2 regions of the Psychrobacillus sp. FSL K6-4615 genome follow, and region 1 is predicted to be linked to the other one. Evidence: predicted binding sites of a transcription regulator. Region 1 holds the regulator's gene; the other holds the start of a gene.
What was found. Region 1 encodes LexA, which represses DNA repair genes until DNA is damaged. Its sites were predicted from a motif close to CGAACATATGTTCG; they were not measured.
Positions count from the first base shown of each region.

Region 2: a site for LexA is predicted at 3,685-3,698, ahead of recA (recombinase RecA). Genes of this name have one in related genera too.

Region 1 covers NZ_JBBOYQ010000001.1:1,482,373-1,489,519, reverse strand. Annotated here, with positions in the region: gene tkt (transketolase) at 1-449, opposite strand, end outside; gene MKX53_RS07130 (DUF896 domain-containing protein) at 536-769, opposite strand; gene MKX53_RS07125 (YneB family resolvase-like protein) at 832-1,482, opposite strand; gene yneA (cell division suppressor protein YneA) at 1,479-1,796, opposite strand; gene lexA (transcriptional repressor LexA) at 1,969-2,589, shown strand; gene MKX53_RS07110 (peptidoglycan DD-metalloendopeptidase family protein) at 2,765-3,343, opposite strand; gene MKX53_RS07105 (hypothetical protein) at 3,567-3,737, shown strand; gene MKX53_RS07100 (hypothetical protein) at 3,926-4,465, shown strand; gene MKX53_RS07095 (CPBP family intramembrane glutamic endopeptidase) at 5,167-5,892, opposite strand; gene MKX53_RS07090 (histidine kinase) at 6,509-6,796, opposite strand; gene MKX53_RS07085 (GNAT family N-acetyltransferase) at 6,931-7,147, opposite strand, start outside.
Region 2 covers NZ_JBBOYQ010000001.1:1,332,210-1,339,356, forward strand. Annotated here, with positions in the region: gene MKX53_RS06285 (DUF3388 domain-containing protein) at 18-824, shown strand; gene MKX53_RS06290 (helix-turn-helix domain-containing protein) at 841-1,701, shown strand; gene pgsA (CDP-diacylglycerol--glycerol-3-phosphate 3-phosphatidyltransferase) at 1,757-2,335, shown strand; gene MKX53_RS06300 (competence/damage-inducible protein A) at 2,350-3,606, shown strand; gene recA (recombinase RecA) at 3,784-4,854, shown strand; gene rny (ribonuclease Y) at 5,302-6,858, shown strand; gene MKX53_RS06315 (TIGR00282 family metallophosphoesterase) at 6,949-7,147, shown strand, end outside.

The DNA of each region.
Region 1 (7,147 bases):
TAATGATCAATAATTGAATGGTTGTCTTTATTGTACGTAGCAGCTAAATGTGCTTCTGCCATTGCCATTCCGACTGCCATACCAATACCTTGACCAAGTGGTCCTGTTGTTGCTTCTACTCCTGCAGTGTGACCAAACTCTGGATGTCCGGGAGTTTTAGAATCCCATTGTCTGAAGTTCTTAATTTCTTCCATTGGTAAATCGTACCCACCAAGATGAAGCAAGCTATATAAAAGCATAGAACCATGTCCAGCAGATAACACAAAGCGGTCACGGTTGAACCACGTTGGGTTACTTGGGTTATGACGTAAATGCTTTGTCCATAATGTGTATGCCATTGGAGCAGCCCCCATTGGTAAACCAGGGTGACCAGAATTTGCTTTATCAATTGCATCAATTGATAATGTTCTAATAGTATTAATTGCTAATAAATCGGATTGTAATGACATGAATGACATCCTCTCAAACAAATTTTTTGCTATATATCTAGTTTAGACAAGAATGTCTGTATTATCAATGGTTTTGAAATGATAATTTAATTCAGAAACTTTCCTTTCTTTGCTTCTTGAACTTTTGAAGGTGTTACATCATTTCCATCAGGGTCAATTACTTTTACACTTTCAATGGTATCTCTCATAGTAGAGCGAAAAGTTTCCAAATATTCTTTACGTAAAGAGCTTTGTTCTTTTGCTTCTTCCATGGAAAGTCCTGTAGTTTTAGATTTTCTCGATAACTCACTAATTCTCGCTAATTTTTCTTTACTTAACAATTCTTTTCACCCTTTCACTTTATCCTTATATAAAGGTAAGGAAAAAACACACAGAGTGCAAGTCATTTCACTCCGTGTGTTTCTATGTACTCCATATAACGTCGATGGACAGTTGCTTTACTAATATTAAACCCCAAACCTTTTAGGGTCATCGAAATCTCTTCATAGGTAAGACCAGCATTACGAAGTCTAACTACTTCTTCTAATGGCACGTCTATTCTCTCTCTTCCTTCGGGATTACCTCTTGTTTTCAAGTTTTTTTCCGGTCTATATCCTTGAGACACTGCTTTTTTCATACCTCTTTTAATTTTTGCGTTGTGTAATTTCCGCTGATACTCCTCCACTAGCGCCAATATTTCCAAGAGCATAGTATCCATTTCGTTTAGATTAATGACACCTTTATCCTGTAACGTATAAATCGAAGTATTGATTTTTTGAAGTAAATGTAGAACGGCCATTCTACCGTTTCCTCTGCCAATACGTGTCTCATCTTGTACAAATACCGCTTTAATTTCATTTTGTTTAATATAGTCAAGTAAATCTAATAAGCCTTCGCGTTCAATATCATATCCACTATGCTGATCTGAAAATACTTTTTCAACTTCATAATTATTTAGTTTTGCAAATTCTATCAATTCTTCCTCTTGCCTTTTTAATGAAGTCTCTTGAGACTCTTTTTCTGTACTCACTCGACAATATATAACTGATTTCACTTTGTATCGCCCGCTATCTCCGTATCATGATTGAAATGGTAACTTTTTTCAATGACTGGAATAATAATAACTTCCCCCGCTTTAATATGACCGTCTTGCAAATTATTCATCGCAATTACTTTATCGATCCATTTTAGCTTATCTTCATTCGTTCCATATTCTTGTGCTAAAGCCCATAAAGAATCTCCTTGTTCTATATTAATATGTTGGCTCTCGTCTGTCGAAAAAGAATTCGAGATTATTATAAACATTGTAAATGCAATACTGCACGCTACAAATATTGTTAAAAAGTAATTTTCTTTCATCCAGGTCATTTAAAATCCCCCTAATAGAATGTGTGTTCGTAATGTATATTTTAATATTAATGCGAACGTTTGTTTTTGTCAACAATAATTAGAACCTATGTTTGCATTACTGTTCTTCCCCTGTTATACTATTAATAAGATAGAAAAGGATAGAGATAATTATTCAAAAAGAGGTGAACATATGAAAAAAGCATCTAAAAGACAAGAAGATATACTTGCTTTTATAAAAGAAGAAGTTCGTAAAAAAGGTTATCCACCATCCGTTAGAGAAATTGGAGAAGCTGTGGGCTTAGCATCTAGTTCAACTGTTCATGGACATTTAGCACGACTGGAAAGTAAAGGTTTAATTAGGAGAGATCCAACAAAACCACGCGCTATTGAGATTCTGGATGGCTTGGGCAGCGTTGCTGAAAAACACAATGTGGTTCATGTACCGTTGATCGGTAAAGTTACTGCTGGTATCCCTATTACAGCAATTGAAAATATAGAAGAATTCTTCCCACTTCCAGAAACATTTGGAACTGCAGATGATAATTTATTTATGTTAGAGATTATGGGTAATAGTATGATAGAGGCTGGAATATTAAATGGTGACTATGTGGTTGTAAAACAACAGCAATCTGCCAATAATGGCGATATTGTTGTCGCAATGACTGATGAAGATGAAGCAACAGTTAAAAGATTCTTCAAGGAAAAGTCCTATTTCCGTCTGCAACCCGAAAATTCTTCCATGGAACCTATCATTGTAAATTCAGTTAGTATACTTGGAAAAGTAGTTGGAGTTTACCGTAATATTCAATAGTTTTGTCGAACTTGACAATATAGACAAATAAACGTAAGATAACAGAGAGCCGATATCATATTTCAACGAAAAGTGGACATTTTCGTTGAAATCATCGAAAAACCCCTTTACCTTAATGGTTGAGGGGTTTTATTTTTATACATAAGTAATTAGTAGCTTTGGTAAACTAGTAATACTACTTCTTCTTCTTGAGGGCAGCTAAAGTCTTTGTTCCGACTACCCCATCAACTGTTAAGCCCTTTTTCTTTTGAAAGTCTTTAATAGCCGAAATAGTTAAGGGTCCCTCTATCCCGTCATTTATCAATTTATAACCTGCTGAATTTAAGAGTTTCTGAACTTCAGTGACATTTATTTCACTTATATACTTTAAAGGATTTACCGCATTTGGCTGACCTGTCTCGTAAGATGGTATGTGAATTTCAAAATGTAAGTGGATACCTGTGCTATTTCCTGTACTCCCTTTAATACCTATTTGTTGACCTTGTTTAATACTTTGTCCCACTTTCACAGAAATAGTTTTTAGATGCGCATATAAGGTTTCGTACTTTTTACCGTTTAAAGTATGTGCAATCGTTATGGTATTTCCATATCCTCCAATAACTTTCGCTCTAGTCACTTTACCACTGGCAGATGCTCTTATAATCGGACTACCATCATTCCCAATGTCAACTCCTTTATGGACTTTAACATTACTATTTTTTCGAATTTCTCCAAAACGAGATGTAATTTCTCCTTCGCTTGGTCTAATAAACAATTTATAACCTCCCTCCTATTAATAAGTAGAGAACAATCCCTCTCACTAGTTAATGCTCGAATGATTAATAACATATAGTCAATAATCATCATATTTCCCTAAAAAATTGTAAAAAGATTAGAAATGAGTAAATTTGGGTATTAATATTTATAATCAAGCATATGTTAAATTATTAATATTATTTTCTGTAGACCTATATAACTATATAAAGGGGCAATAATTTATGAAACTAATTATAGAAGAACTCAAAAAGCTTATTAATGATTATTATAGATGCAATAACCACTATTTGAAGAAAGAAATTTTGATTGACATTAATCTGTTGAAAGATGCATTAAGAATTTTAGAAAAAAGAAAGTTAAATATAAACACAGAAAGCTCACTTATTTTTTAACGAAGTGTGCTTTTTTTATTAATGTTACACACTATATAGTTTTGCCATGTAATGTTAGATTTCAAAATTAATAGTATTTTATTCTTTTTTCTTACGAGACAATCAAAATGACTAGTCCTCCTAATTTCTATTACATATATTATATTATGCCGTCCAAACGGCTAATCTATTATAAGGAGGTGAATTATATGGTTCTTGTACTTCAAGAGTTTACTACCCCTGCAAATACTAATGTAATTGCAGATACAGCTGCACCACCTGGAACGCTTCCGACACCCGCTGTACCAACTCTACCAGCAATGGTTTCACCTTTAGTAGATGGAAGTAGTGCTTATATTTGGTCTCCTAACACAGAGTCCAATCAAACCGTGACATTTCAAAGTATCTTTAATATTGGAACTTTGCCACTACTCACTCTAGCATTACCTCTTTCCGCTTATTTTGCGTTTGCAGCTAACGAAACGGCTTCTGTAACTGCAACTCTAGAAGTTGTTAATCTTCTTGGAATCGTAGTTGCTACTATTCCACTTTTTTCAGGTAACAACTCAGGTAGCTCTCAGGACGTTGCAATTACATCCGGGGATACGTTACTAGCAATCGGCCTATTAGGCAACTCTGGACGAATTGTAGTTGAGACTACTGTCACTTCTCCAACCGTATCTGGATATTCCGCAAATCCCGGTCGATATCTCGGACAACTTACAGTGCATAGCATATTGGCAGTTTAGTTTATAAACTACACATTATCTCGAAAAGATAATTATGTTTTTCAAGAACAAACTCTTTTTGTTAATAAGAAATGCATATGGAGGGTCAAGCATTAATAACGCCGTGACTCTCCAGTTTGTTAGTAGAGTAATTTTTATCACTTAAAATTTTATGCAAATCACTTCCATTTACACTAGTTTTGTTAGATAATAAGTAATAGGTAATATAGTTCAAAGGGGAGTATATTTAACTATGATATTAATTTATAAAGAATTAAATAATCTAATTGATGATTATTATAAATGTCCCTTCACACATATTAAAGAACAGATCCTCATAGATATTAATCTTTTAACTGATGCCTTATTAATTGTCGATTCTGATTTTCAATATTAAATCTACCTAATCTATTCAATTTAGTTTTTGGTATCACTATGAAATTTTATAAAATAGCTTATTCAGAGCTTCCAAAGGTGAGAAACAAGTCGAGATACCTGAAACTCAATTGGATTATACATAAAAAGCGTTGGAAGCATATAGCTCCAACGCTTTTACTATGAATACATTTTCAATGTAATCCTCATGATCCCTTGCGTGTACAGTCATTCGGATAGGATACTTGTTAATTTTACGTTATGTGGAATCATAGAAGAATTCAAAGCACCTCAATCGTAGAATAAGGTTAGTTTGTTTTTTATTTATAATTCATTCACTAATGAGATCAAGTTTTCGATCTGTTTTTTTTATTCAGAGATAATGACAACCAAATAGCAGTGACACCTAATATAATAATCACGATTGTGTCAAGAATTGCGCTAGATCCTCCGCTTCCTAAAAATTGAATTAGATTATGAAGGCTATGAAACAGAATCAGTGGTAAAATGTTGCCAGTTTTAATAAATAATTGCGCTAGTACAATACCAATTAGAAAAGAATAAGCCAATTGTAGTCCAGTTTGCCCCAAACTTTGTCCAGATAACAAGTTAAGCATATGTGTGACAGAGAATAATATGCTCGAAGTCAGGATAGCTGGAAGAATACCTCGTGGTAGTAATATTTTTATCATTATTCCTCTGTAAATACTTTCTTCCACAAAACCGATTAAAATAGCAAAGCCAACATAGAAAATAATCGTTTCAAGCGGCTGGGAACTAAACCCTTGAAGGCATAATACGATTAAAATAATCAGTAGAGGTAAATACAGTATCCAATTTGCTCTTTTCATTTCTCGTTTAAAACCATAATAAGTCCACTTTCTCTTCCATGAAAAATAAAAAAGTAAAAATAGCGCTGTTGGTATGAACGATATTAATATAGGTGTATTGTAACTTAATTGTTTAATCGTAGCGATTGCACCTGCTATAAAAACGACTAGTAAAAAAATGACTTCAATAAGTATGATACTTATTATAGGGTGTTTTTTAGAATAACTTAACTTATTATGCATTACACATCTTGCCTCCCAATAATATCTTTTAACCAATTTAGTGCAAATTTAAAAAACTAAAATTTCAAAAAATATATATAACAATCTATTCGAGTTTCCTTACGCACATTCCTCCTTTTTAGTTTGAGGCCCTTTTTTAAAGTAATATTAACTCTCTTCATTGCCTTTTAACTCTGTAGATCGATCAAAATAAATAAAAAAACACCGATCAAGTCAATAAAAGACTGAACGATGTTTTTAAATTTAGGGGTGAAATTGGGGTGTTGAACATTTGAGTGAAACTCTTTATCACTCACCCCATTATAAAATCCTATACTATTAGATTAATACATTTTCAAGTATTGCTCACGTTACTATGGGTGTACAGTTGTACGGATAATATACCTACAGATCATTAGGTGAAATAACATGAAACGAATGCTATTTATATGACTTTTCAGACGTTGTCCTATAATCAAAAACAACTAGGTATAACTGCTTCGTGGTAGATCCGTGGTAGAATTCGCATATGTTCGTGGTAACATTTTAACCTTTAAATACGCAGTAATTTTATATAGGTTATTTCGGAAAGCGAATATTTAACTAAAGCACCCATTATCTTAATAAGGAAACTACATTACACCTCTTCTTTATCAAGTAAATAGCCATAAAATTCTTCGTGCAAAGCAATATCTTCTTGTAGTGATTCTTTAGTGTCTCTATCAATTAAATCAACTAAAAATTTATCAGCAAGTTCATCGCCACCATCAATCATAACTAATATTGAATGCATTACACCCTCTATCACGTTATTAACTACTTTCCTATACGCTTCCAGTTCCTCTCGACTTGAGAGTTTTTGTTGCATTATTTTAAGAGATTCTTCCACATCAGTCCAAGCAATTAAATCTGTGTTTGGATTCAAACTATCAACTGTTGATTCTCTCCAAACGTCCTTTATACTTTTTAAGTTCTGATAAAGTAATTCTTGTTAACAAATCTCCCCTAATAAAAGTAGGTCCTTCTTGAAGTAAAGCACCCGTTACTTCAAAAAGATAATTATAATTTCTTTTCAAAAAAGGTTAAGGATAGTTGTTCATTTACTATTAACTCTTTAATATTTTGAAATCCATTCTTTTTATAAAAACTAACTGCAGGATTATTTTTAGAACCAGTTGCTACTTTTATTGTTTCAACCTCGAACTTAGTTTCAATAAAATTTAAAAGCAACTGCGCAATTCCTTTTCTAAAATGGTTTGGATGTACGATTAACCTA
Region 2 (7,147 bases), 150 kb from region 1:
GAAGGGAAAGATATAACATGGCTAGTGAATGGTTTTTTGAATATGAAATTCAAGTTAATCGTCCGGGACTTTTAGGTGACATTTCTTCTTTACTTGGTATGCTTCGAGTTAATATTGTAACAATCAATGGTGTAGATGAAGGCAGACGGGGTATGCTTATAAAAGCAGAGAAAAAAGAAAATATTGAACGTTTTGAACATATTATTTCTACTATGGAAACGATTCAGTTGACTAAATTCAGGGAACCCAAACTCAGAGATCGACTTGCGGTTCGTCATGGCCGGTATATTCAGCGTGACGCAGACGATAAAAAAACCTTTAGATTTGTGCGTAATGAACTAGGGCTCTTAGTAGATTTCATGGCTGAAATCTTTAAGCAAGAAGGGCATAAACTAATAGGGATTAGAGGTATGCCGAGAGTAGGGAAAACGGAATCGGTCGTCGCAGCAAGTGTATGTGCAAATAAAAAGTGGATATTCTTGTCTTCTACAATGATTAAGCAAACGATTAGAAACCAATTGGCAGGGGATGAGTTTAGCGATCGTAATATTTTTATATTAGATGGAATTGTAACGAGAAAATCAAACGATGAAAAGCATCTCCAATTAGTCAGGGAAATGATGCGGATGCCAACAATCAAAGTTGTTGAACATCCGGATATGTTCATCCAACATTCGGAGTATTCTATTGATGATTTTGATTATATTATCGAGCTTCGTCACACTCCTGACGAACAAATCACATATGAAATGATGGAAAAAAACCACGGAATGTCTGACAAAGGAATGACTGGCTTTGGCGGATTTGGTGGATTCAATTTTTAACGGGCAGGTGTTTTAGTTGACAGAACTTGGGGCTCGCTTAAAAGAAGCGAGAACAGCAAAAGGTTATAGTATTGAAGATTTGCAAGAAATAACAAAAATTCAAAAACGGTACTTGGCAGGTATTGAAGAAGGAAATTATGCAAGTATGCCAGGTGCATTTTATGTTCGTGCATTTATTAAACAATATGCAGAGGCAGTTGGATTAAATGGAGACCAATTATTAGAAACGTATAAATCAGAAATCCCTTCGCCATCCAACGAGGATGTAACGAAGAGTATTCCTACAACTCCTTCTAGAAGAGCATTAGGAGGCCGATCATCTAGTAAAATCATGGAGATTTTCCCAATGATTATGGTAGTAGTCTTTGTTATCGCAATTATCATAATGTCGTGGTTTTTATTCCAAAACAGGGCCGATGAGCCGGAAGATACTGTAACAAGTGATGAGCTAACACAAGAGAACAAGCCAACATTTGAGGACAATGAAAATATACAACCTACTGATAAGGAAGAGCCTAAAGAAGAAGAAGAAACAGTTGAAGAGGTAGAAGAAGAACCAAAACCTACACAACAGCTAAGTTTCGTCGATTTACAAGGGGTAACTTCAAATTATAATTTAACCGGTGCGGAAACCTATTTAGTAAAATTGGTCGCAGTAAATACTACATGGTTGAATATTAGGGATGAAAACGACAAAATTATTGCAGATCAATCTGTAAAGGCTGGAGAAACGTACGAATTTGATGCAAGTGCATTATCGAAAATACGTATACGTCTTGGACACGCTCCTGGAAATATTGTTACAATAAATGATGAAGTTGTAGAGTTTAAAAGTGCAGAAATTACTCAAAATGCAGTAATACAGTTCAACAAATAGTCATCTTTATGATGGCTATTTTATTTGATATTGAAAGGAGTTATTTTTTATGAAAATGAATATACCAAATCAAATCTCTTTGTTCCGTATATTTTTAATCCCAATTTTTATGTTTTTTATGCTTATAGACTTCAATTGGGGAGATATTACACTACTGGGAGCAACAATTCCAGTTGGACATCTAGTAGGTGCAATTATCTTTATAATTGCTTCGATTACTGATTTTATAGATGGATACTATGCGAGAAAGTATAACTTGGTTACTAATATGGGGAAATTTCTTGATCCTCTCGCAGATAAATTATTAGTTTCTGCAGCTCTAATCATTTTAGTTGAGTTTGGAATGGCACCGTCATGGGTAGTTATATTAATTATTAGCCGTGAATTTGCAGTAACTGGCCTTCGATTAATATTAGCGAATGAAGGCGAGGTAGTCGCAGCCAATCAACTAGGCAAAATAAAAATGTGGACTCAAATCGTTGCGATTTCTTCCCTATTATTGGGTAATATATTCTTTGAAATGTTCCATATTCCTTTTGATATGATCATGCTTTACGTTTGTTTATTCTTCACTGTATGGTCTGGGTGGGATTACTTTTATTTGAATCGCAAGGTGTTACTAGATTCTAAGTAGGAAGGAGGTTCTTTATGAAAGCAGAAATTATTGCAGTAGGTTCTGAATTATTACTAGGTCAGATTTCTAATACAAATGCCCGCTTTATATCTACTCAGCTAGCAGAGATTGGGTTGGACGTATATTATCATACGGTTGTAGGAGATAATGCGGATAGGTTGGTAGAATCGATTAAAATAGCAGAAAAACGTGCGGATTTAATCATATTCACAGGTGGGTTAGGTCCAACAAAAGATGATTTAACAAAAGAAACTATTGCCAAGCATTTAGGATTGAGCTTAGTGCTAGATAATCATGCAATCATCTATATTGAGGATTTCTTTAAACGTATGGGTCGCAAAATGACAGATAACAACAAAAAACAAGCACTTGTTTTAGAAGGAAGCACCGTATTAGAAAACAAACATGGTATGGCACCTGGTATGTTACTAACTACCGATAGTCATTCATATATGCTACTTCCTGGTCCACCAAAAGAGATGGAGCCTATGTTCCAATTTGAAGCGAAGCCACTATTACCGAAGCTTCTTTTAGATGAAAATGTTATTATGTCCCATGTTATTCGGTTCTATGGAATAGGGGAAGCCGAGCTAGAAACAGAAGTCCAAGATCTCCTAGATAACCAAACGAATCCTACGCTTGCACCCCTTGCTTCTGATGGAGAGGTTACACTCCGATTAACAGCAAAGAGTAATTCGGAGGATGAGGCTTGGAAAAAGATTGAAGCATTACAAGCTGAAATTTTAAACAGAGTTGGTAAATTTGTTTATGGATATAATAATGACTCTTTACCTTCGAAACTTAGAGAAATACTTATCGAAAATGACTTGACTATTTCAGCAGCTGAAAGCATGACAGCAGGACTTTTCCAATCAGAACTTGCTGCAGTGCCGGGAATGGGGGAAGCATTGGTTGGTGGGATGATCACTTATACAGAAGACGTGAAGATAAACCAACTAGGTGTAGATGCTGCTATTATTGAGAAATTTAGCGTTGTTTCAAGTGAATGTGCAGAGCAAATGGCACTTAAAGTAAAAGAAAAATTTCAAACCGATATAGGTGTAGGTATTACTGGAGCTGCTGGTCCTGATGGTCATGGAGGGCAACCTGCTGGCACGATTTGGATTGGAATTGCATTAGGGGATTTGAAGCCAGTGACCTATAAGCTCAATCTTTCAGGTTTACGAAACACGAACAGAATTAGAACAGTGAAATTTACAATCTATTATCTAATACGACTACTGCGTGAGCAAACATTATCGAAAATTTAATTTAGATCAATAAAACGGCCCAAAATCCAATTTTGAGCCGTTTTTCACACTCAAAATTAAATAGACGTAAAAAATAAACGAATGAACGTTCGCTTTTTTCTTGTAAATTTCTCAAAGACCGAGTATAGTAAGGATAGAAATAAAAAACATCATCATTTCTTTTGAGGAGGAAATTAATTGGCTAATAATGATCGTAAAGCAGCATTAGATATGGCGTTAAAACAAATAGAGAAACAATTTGGTAAAGGTTCTGTTATGAGATTAGGAGAAAAGACAAATCTTGAAATTTCTACTTCTTCTAGTGGTTCTTTAGCATTGGATGCTGCACTAGGAATAGGTGGATACCCAAGAGGACGTATTATTGAAATATATGGTCCAGAGAGTTCAGGTAAAACAACTGTAGCTCTACATGCCATTGCAGAAATACAAAAAACTGGTGGGCAAGCTGCATTTATCGATGCGGAGCATGCATTAGATCCAGTTTACGCACAAAAACTAGGTGTAAATATTGATGAATTACTTTTATCTCAACCAGATACAGGGGAACAAGCACTTGAAATTGCAGAAGCACTTGTACGTAGTGGTGCAATTGAAATACTAGTAATTGACTCTGTAGCAGCTTTAGTACCTAAAGCTGAAATTGAAGGAGAAATGGGAGATTCTCATATGGGTCTTCAAGCTCGATTAATGTCTCAAGCATTACGTAAACTTTCTGGTGTTATTAGTAAATCGAACACAATCGCTATTTTCATCAACCAAGTTCGTGAAAAAATTGGAGTAATGTTCGGAAATCCGGAAACTACAACAGGTGGTCGTGCGCTTAAATTCTATAGTTCTGTGCGTTTAGAAGTAAGACGGGCAGAAGCAATCAAGCATGGTACAGATATTATGGGTAATAAAACAAAAATTAAAGTAGTGAAGAACAAAGTTGCTCCACCATTTAGAACTGCGGAAGTAGATATTATGTATGGTGAAGGAATTTCTCAAGAAGGAGAAGTAGTTGATATTGGTTCTGAATATGACATTATTCAAAAAAGTGGTTCTTGGTATGCGTACAATGAGGAACGTATAGGACAAGGTAGAGAAAATGCAAAACAATATTTAAAAGAGAATCCTGCTATTAAAGCAGAAATTACAGGTAAAATCCGTGAATCTCTTGGAATGGCAGCAGGGTCTTTAACGATTGGTGCACATGACATTGAAGAGGACGAAGACGAAGAATTTGAATTATTATTAGAGGATAAGTAATAACAAGACAGAAAGTCTCTCATTCATTTGAGAGACTTTTTTTGAAAACATATAAATTGTATGTTGTAGACTAGTTCCTTCTGGATAAATAATAATCTTGTTATAATTTCCGTTTCAAATGACTTGTCATTCATCTCGGGCTATAAAATTAGTAACATTATCAAATAGAAAATGGCTTATTTAAGCACCTCTAAAAGGATAGAAACAAGTTTTGATCTTATAAAAGCTTGTGTTTAAATTCATTTGAATGGAATTTTGCACAAACATCTATCTATTTTGTCCTACTTTATATATATTATACCTCCCTTCCTTGACAGAGTATTTCTACATCTATACAATTAAAATTGTATAATTTCTTTATTATTAAATGATTATAGGCATTACGTATATGGTTTTGTATATACGTGCCGACTGAAACTAAAAAGTATAGCATTAGGGGGTGTTCGAATGACAGAAATTATCATCTCCGCTTTGCTTGGTCTGATTGTCGGTGCCGTTGTTGGTTATATTTATCTAAAAAACGTGAACGATTCAAAAGTGACTGGTGCAAAACAATCTTCAGCTAATCTCATAGATGAAGCAAAGCGAGAAGCGGAAGCGTTGAAGAAAGAAGCACTTTTAGAAGCCAAAGATGAAGCTCACCAATTACGAAATGAAGCAGAATCTGACATCCGTGAACGCCGTATGGAACTGCAAAAACAGGAAAATCGGTTAGTACAAAGAGAAGAGAACCTTGATCGTAAAGATGATGCTCTAAACAAGAGAGAAGTAAGTCTTGAGCGTAAAGATGATGCTCTAACTGAAAGACAACAGCATATCGAACAAAAAGAACGCAAAGTGGATGAACTAGTTAAAGAGCAACAAACAGAACTAGAAAGAATTTCTACTTTAACCCGTGAAGAAGCGAAGTCAATAATTCTTCAGGAAGTAGAGAATGAGCTTACTACTGATATTGCTGTGATGACAAAGGAATCGGAAACTAGAGCTAAAGAAGAATCCGATAAAAAGTCTCGAGAGATTCTTTCTCTTGCGTTACAACGTTTTGCTGCAGACCATGTTGCTGAAACAACTGTTTCTGTAGTTAATCTGCCGAATGATGAGATGAAAGGTCGCATTATAGGACGTGAAGGTCGAAACATTCGTACACTTGAAACGTTAACTGGTATCGATTTAATTATTGACGATACACCAGAAGCAGTAATTCTTTCAGGTTTTGATCCAATTCGAAGAGAAACAGCGCGTTTAGCACTTGAAAAACTGGTACAGGATGGACGAATTCATCCGGCGCGAATCGAAGAAATGGTAGAAAAGTCTAGAAGAGAAGTAGATGAACAAATTCGTGAAATTGGAGAACAAACTACTTTCGATATGGGGATTCATAATTTACATCCAGATCTTATGAAAATTCTAGGTAGACTTCGTTATCGTACAAGTTATGGCCAAAATGTATTAAAACACTCCACAGAAGTTGCCTACTTGTCAGGGTTGTTGGCAGCAGAGCTTGGTGAAGATGTAACACTTGCAAGACGTGCAGGGTTACTACATGACATTGGGAAAGCAATTGACCATGAAGTGGAAGGTAGCCACGTAGAAATCGGTGTCGAGCTAGCAACAAAATACAAAGAACATCCAGTAGTTATTAATAGTATTGCTTCCCATCATGGGGATACAGAAGCTACTTCCGTTATTGCTGTATTAGTGGCAGCTGCCGATGCATTATCTGCAGCGCGACCTGGTGCAAGAAGTGAAACATTAGAAAACTACATTCGTCGCTTGGAGAAATTAGAGGAAATTTCTGAATCCTATGAAGGTGTAGAAAAATCATTCGCTATTCAAGCTGGTCGAGAAATTCGTATTATGGTTCGTCCAGATCAAATTGATGACTTAACTGCTCATCGTTTGGCAAGAGATATTCGTAAACGAATTGAAGAAGAGTTAGATTATCCTGGTCATATAAAAGTGACTGTTATTAGAGAAACTAGAGCAGTAGAATATGCAAAATAACATCTAGTATAGATGTGAATGCTTTATGGTAGTATTAACAAAAAGGCTTCGAAATGAAGCCTTTTTTTCGTGAAAGGAATTGATGTAGTAATGAGAATATTATTTATAGGTGACATCGTTGGTTCAATGGGACGAGACACGTTAGAGGATTATCTACCAAGACTGAGAAGAAAATACGATGTAGATGTAGTCATTGCAAATGGAGAAAACGCAGCGGCAGGACGCGGGATTACAAAAAGTATTTTCCAGTCATTGCTCCATATGGGAGTAGATGTGGTGACAATGGGCA